One region of the Psychrobacillus sp. Z3-81 genome, then DNA from elsewhere that is predicted to be linked to it. Evidence: riboswitches for the same ligand, from Rfam matches in the RefSeq annotation. Region 1 holds a riboswitch; the other holds the start of a gene.
The links. A riboswitch is a leader RNA that binds a small molecule or an ion and turns the genes downstream of it on or off. The one in region 1 is predicted to bind S-adenosylmethionine.
Positions count from the first base shown of each region.

Region 2: linked by a shared signal. The riboswitch ahead of AC1ECF_RS07600 (methionine ABC transporter ATP-binding protein) and the one ahead of AC1ECF_RS16830 (O-acetylhomoserine aminocarboxypropyltransferase/cysteine synthase family protein) in region 1 are both predicted to bind S-adenosylmethionine.

Region 1 is NZ_JBWQPU010000022.1:22,409-25,555, reverse strand. Features, by position in the region: gene AC1ECF_RS16830 (O-acetylhomoserine aminocarboxypropyltransferase/cysteine synthase family protein) at 1-1,143, opposite strand, end outside; SAM riboswitch class I at 1,258-1,369, opposite strand; gene AC1ECF_RS16825 (glycerol-3-phosphate acyltransferase) at 1,510-2,157, shown strand; gene AC1ECF_RS16820 (YdcF family protein) at 2,167-2,754, shown strand.
Region 2 is NZ_JBWQPU010000005.1:111,303-114,449, reverse strand. Features, by position in the region: gene AC1ECF_RS07605 (methionine ABC transporter permease) at 1-517, opposite strand, end outside; gene AC1ECF_RS07600 (methionine ABC transporter ATP-binding protein) at 507-1,532, opposite strand; SAM riboswitch class I at 1,747-1,850, opposite strand; gene AC1ECF_RS07595 (AzlD domain-containing protein) at 1,968-2,279, opposite strand; gene AC1ECF_RS07590 (AzlC family ABC transporter permease) at 2,281-2,982, opposite strand; gene AC1ECF_RS07585 (TVP38/TMEM64 family protein) at 3,092-3,147, shown strand, end outside.

The sequences.
Region 1 (3,147 bases):
AGTGGATGCTGGGTGTATAATCAGCGATTTTGCATCTCCTACGTTTGCAACATGAGACCAAATTTCAATATTGTCGATGATTTTTCGACCCGCTTCTTTTCCACCCTTTACTCCAAAGGTTAGAATGGAGCCATATCCTGATGTTAAGTATTTTTTTGCAAGCTCATGAGTCGGGTGACTTTCAAGCCCTAAATAGTTGACCCATGTCACTCCTTCATGCTGTTGTAAGTATTCAGCTATCTCCTGTGCATTTTCATTATGCTTCGGCACCCTTAAATGAAGTGTCTCCAATCCTTGTAAGAAGGAAAAGGCAGCCTCCGGGCTAAGAGAGGGACCAAAATCTCTTAACAGCTGTACTCTCAGCTTAATAGCAAACGCTACATCTGGTACATCAATGCCGTAACGTAATCCATGATAGGTTACATCTGGCTCCGTGAAGCCTGGGAACTTATCAGAGTTCCAGTTAAAATTACCACCGTCTACTACGACTCCACCGATTGTTGTTCCATGACCTCCAATCCACTTTGTTGCAGAGTGAATCACCACGTGAGCTCCATGCTCAATTGGATTGCAGCCATAAGGTGTCGCGAATGTATTATCCACCAGTAATGGAACTCCCACCTCATTTGCAATGCTTGCCACTTTCTCTACGTCCAACACATTGAGACTTGGATTACCGATTATTTCAGCAAAGAATCCCTTTGTTTTGTCCGTAGTTGCTTCTCGGAAGCTTTCTGGATTGGTTGAATCAACAAATTTTACGGTAATGCCGTACCTTGGGAGTGTATGGGCAAATAAATTAAATGTTCCTCCATACAAATTCTCAGCTGCAATTATTTCATCGCCTGCTCCTGCAATATTTAAGATAGAAAAAGCAATAGCCGCCATCCCAGAGGAAAGTGCGACAGCCGCTGTTCCTCCTTCTAATGCTGCAATACGTTGTTCAAACACATCAACTGTTGGGTTCGTAATACGGGAGTAAATGTTACCAGTTTCCTTTAAAGCAAATAAGTTTTGTGCATGCTCCGTGTCTTTAAATACATAGGAAGTCGTTTTGTGAATGGGTACCGCTCGTGAGCCAGTGACAGGGTCCGGTTGTTGTCCACCGTGCAGAAGTAATGTTTCTTTGTGAAGATTAGTCATTTGAATTCCTCCAATTTAGTAGTTTAGATGGAATGCTGGAGGCCTCGAGAGGATATTGAACAAGAAAACCCCTCTTCTAGTAATGAGAAGAGGGGACTGTTTGACTTGTTCCTCCTCTTATCTTCCAAATCCAACTAAATGGATTTGTAGGATGTAGCACCTTCCAGTAAAAACTGGGGTTGCTGGACTTCGTAGGGCCTATTCCCTCGGTCTCTCTTGATAAGAGTATTTGGTTTGTATTTCCATCTTGTTACACAGTTTAGCTCCTCTTCTTTTATTCGTCAAGGAAAATAGTTAAAATTCTGAAACTTTTTTGTTCTTACACTCGTTTAATAAAAGGAATACCTTGGAAAGGGGGAACGTAAAATGAGTATTTGGGTATATGGAGTTGCAACTCTTTTCATCGGATATCTTCTTGGGTCAATTCATGGTTCGAAACTAGCACAATTTTTTAGTGGTGTGAATATTAAAAAGGAAGGCCTAAATAATTCTGGTGCATCTAACGCAACCATTGTACTTGGCTGGAAATATGGCATTCTTGTTGGGGTAATCGATATATTAAAAGGCGCCGTTATGATCATTGGCGTTCGATTGTTTGCTCAATATACAGAGATTTTTTCTCCTGCACAGTTAGATTTTTTACTCTATTTAGCTGGGGCTGCTGTAATCCTAGGACATAACTTTCCTATTTACACACGCTTTCAAGGAGGAAAAGGTACTGCTTCCATTATCGGAGTATTACTTGCATTGCATTGGCCGGTAGGGCTTGCCGCATTACTGCTACTTATAGCAATCACTATTATAACGGACTATTTATTAATCGGAGTTTTTGCATTTTACATCGTTTTCGTAGCAGCATCTTTCTGGGTAGCAGACGGATTAGGTCCTGTCATAGTTGCCAGCTTTCTGTTCTTGATGGCCCTTCTACTTCATCGCGAGAATGTTCAGCGACTAATGAAAAAGGAAGAGCGAACACTTTCATCCGTTATTAAGAAGAAAAAGCCTTCAACCTAAGGAGCATACATGAAAAGAAAAATGAGGTGGATTGTGCTAGTACCCGTTTTTATCACCTTTTTTGTTGGAGGAGGATTATGGTTACTAACTGGCAAATGGCTAGAGGATGGACTTAAGCCAGCAGCAGATGGCACAAATGAATATGCAATCGTATTAGGAGCAAAAGTCAAAGAAGGAAATATCCCATCCTTGGCACTTCGTTATCGACTAGAAGCCGCTTTGGAATATGCCCAATCATATCCACACATCAAACTAGTAGTCTCTGGTGGTCAGGGACCTGATGAGGATATAGAAGAAGCAGTTGTAATGAAAGAATACTTGGTCGAACACGGGATTGAAGAGGAAAGAATCATTCTGGAAAATAAATCTACCTCTACTTATGAAAATCTACTATTCTCTCAGGAGATTCTGCCTGATGACGTGGAAGCTGTCACTATCATCACTAGTGATTTCCACTTGCAACGGTCCAAGATAATTGCCGAGGGGCTTGGTTGGGATGCAGACGTAGTTCCTGCCGAGACACCACCAGTAACCGAGGCAAAGCTGAGACTAAGGGAACGTGTAGCATTACTAAGGACATTTATCACTGGACAATGAAACTCTGCCTATGTGGACGGCAGAGTTTTTTAATTGGAGTAAGGGGTGGGGCAGCTAGGATTATTGATTTTCCGCTTCCTACTGGTGGGTTGGCCGTTACTCTCAGTTAGGCGTCGGTTACTCTCATTCGGTGATACTTTATTCTCGGATGGCTTCCCGTTATTCTCGCTGGGAGGCTATTGACTCTCATTCAGCTGATTTACTCTCGTTCGAGGTTACTTTACTCTCGGATAAGGCGAAGTTACTCTCACTCGATTTCCACCTCTTACTGGGTCAGCCGTTACTCTCGCTCGGAGGCTATTTACTCTCACTCAATTTCCCACCTCTTACTGGGTCAGCCGTTACTCTCAGTTAGGCGGTGGTTAATCTCATTCGGTGACACTTTATTCTCGG
Region 2 (3,147 bases), on a different contig from region 1:
CTGCGCCAACTGTTCCTGCTACTGCGGAGAAGTCGATTAAGCTGACGGTAGTGAATGTAAGACCTAGAATCAGTGGACCTAGTGCCTCTGGAATTAGCACAGTAAAGATAATACGTAGTGGGCTTGCTCCCATTGCCTGAGCTGCTTCAATTACACCGGTATCGATACTTACTAAATTGTTCTCCACGACCCTAGCTATGGAAAAGCTGGCTACAATGGTCATCGGGAAGATGGCACCTGCTATTCCGATCGTTGAACCGACTACTAATCTAGTAAGCTGCGAAATGGCAACTAAGAAAATAATGAACGGGATCGGTCGAATGATATTTATCAATAAATTTAGTAATTGAAACAAAAACTTATTTTCTAAAATATTTTTCTCACGAGTTACAAAAAGTAGTAGACCAATACTGATTCCTAGAATAGAGGAAAAAATCAGTGTCACAATGACCATGATGATCGTTTCGCCAGTCGATTCTAAAATCGTTGGCCAAAATGTCGTCCAATCAACCTTCATTTGGTGTCACCTCCTGAAGTTCTACAATGGTTGTTAATTCATGAATGGCATCCTTTATTCCCTGCGGGTCTCCTTCAAAGGAAATGAGTAGATTTCCGAATAGCTTTTCCTGCAGCTCTCGAATAGAGCCGTAGACGATGTTAAAGTGTACGCGGTGTTTTTGCGTAACCTGGGAAAGGATGGACTGGTTTGTAACATCCCCTTTAAAGATGACCTGATATAATTTTTTCCCACCGTTCTCTCGCCACTCCTGTAACACAGTAGGGGAGGGGAGATCCTGCTGGACGGATTGGATAAACCGTTTGGTGGTCGAGTGCTGAGGGTTTGTGAATACATCGAAAACGTCCCCTGTTTCAATCACCTCGCCGTCTTCCATGACAGCCACCCTATTACAGATAGATTGAATAACATGCATTTCATGAGTGATCAGCAAAATAGTAATCCCAAATTCCTTGTTCACTTTTTTTAGTAGCCTTAGAATATCAGCCGTAGTTTCTGGGTCTAGTGCAGAGGTTGCCTCGTCACAAATCAGAATATCGGGAGAAGTTGCAAGTGCACGAGCGATTCCTACACGCTGCTTTTGACCACCTGATAGCTGGCTTGGAAAATCCTTTGCCTTGCTTGTTAGCCCGACAAAGCTCAGCAGTTCCTCTACTCGTTTGTCTATTTCTTGTTTTTTTAGACCGGCAAGCTTTAGTGGATATGCTACATTTCCAGCTACAGTACGAGAATGGAAGAGGTTGAAGTTTTGAAAAATCATCCCGATGTTTCTTCTTCTCGTTCTTAAATCCTTAGAGGAAAGGCTGTTCACGTCTGTGTTTTGAATAAAAACGGAACCCTCTGTAGGACGCTCTAGCATATTCACTAAGCGAAGCAGCGTGCTTTTTCCTGCACCGCTGAATCCGATAATACCGAAAATATCTTCTTTCTCAATGGAAAGAGAGACATTCTTTACAGCGTGCACCTTTCGTTTTCCAAGAAGAAAGGTCTTTGAAACATTTTTGAATTCAATCATGGGATCCCTCCTAGAATCATACTTCTTCAAACAACGTAGCCATCTTACTTTCCAGGAAAGAGACTTGATTAGAAATGTGCTAAATGCCTTATTATAATTGGGCAAGACCTCGATGGGGTCTGGCACGGAGTAGGAAGTTAAACAAAAAGAGCTCTCTTTTCTTATCAGATAGACAAGAAAAAGAGAGCTCTTCAAAAGATTTGAAAAACCATCTCTCTCATCTCTCAAGCTAAGCTTGCAGGAATTGGCACAGTGTTCAAATTTGAACCTGTTGCCGAAACGTCATTGGGCCTGTCCCTCGGTTTCTCTGGATAAGAAAGTGATGCGCTATGTAATTGTTGTAAGAATTGATTATAACTTTAAACGCTTTAGTCAAACTAGTCAAGTTATTTTTACTATTAATTTTATTTTGAATATTAATATCGTTTTGATGTACTATAAAAAAATAAGGCTATAAATTGCTAAAACACCAATAGTTCCTAGTACAACAGTCATGGCATTAGAAAAAATAAAAGCCAAAGAAAAAGCTACTATTGCGCCTATTAATCCAAATAAGTAATTTCCTTCTTGGATATAAAGAATGGCTGGAAAGATTAATGCCCCTAACACGGCATAGGGGATATTTGCTAACACGCCAGACACGATAGGAGGTAGTTCCCTGCCTTCTAAAAATGTCAAAGGGAACGCACGTGGGATATATGTAACAATGGCCATGCCAAGGATGGTCCACCAATACCAATCACCCATATTAAGACTCTCCTTTCACGATGGGTCTTGCTTTTTTGGAATAAATCAGTTCAATTAGGATAGAAGCTGCCAGCGTAGCGATTAAAATGGACCAGCCTGTAGATAAGAGTTGTGTCCAATAAAAAAAGCCGTTGATACTTGCGGCAGTTAAAGCTAGCATGACCACCTTTCTATTGCCTTTCATGGAGGGCACTAGAAGTCCGATAAACATGGCATAGAGTGCAACGGACATCGCAGCTTGAAAAAATAACGGCAGATTGGCTCCAATGACATGTCCAACTGCAGTAAAAACCACCCAGCTGCTGTATGCGATGAGGATCACTCCAAAGGCGAAGGAGGTTGTGAGCTTTTCTTCTTTACGGGTTGCCAGAACGGAAAAAGCTTCATCCGTGATTCCAAAAGCATATATTCCTTTTATCCATCTTTTTTCCCGATGCATCTTTTCACTCAGTGATGCCGTCATAAGGAAATGACGTATATTGACGACAAATGTATTTAAAACGATTAAAATAGGGTCAACACCTTTCGTCAAAAGCGTCAAAGACATATATTGGGCAGCTCCGGCATAAACGAGTATACTCATTGCAGTGGCTTGCCAGATAGTTAAGCCAGCCGTTTTTGCAAGAAGTCCAAATGTAAGGGCAATCGGAAAATAGCCAATAGCGATATTTACCCCGGCCCTTAAGCCTTTTGAAAAAGTCACAAATTTCTCACCACCTTCATGATAATGAAGAAATTATACTATAAGAAAGTCGTTTTATGTATACACTAAAAGGGAAAGATTAATTACATAGGAATGCGGAGGGAAAAGTATGCCTGATTGGTTTTCTATAGAAAATTTTACACATTTAGCACAGGACTATCGAGC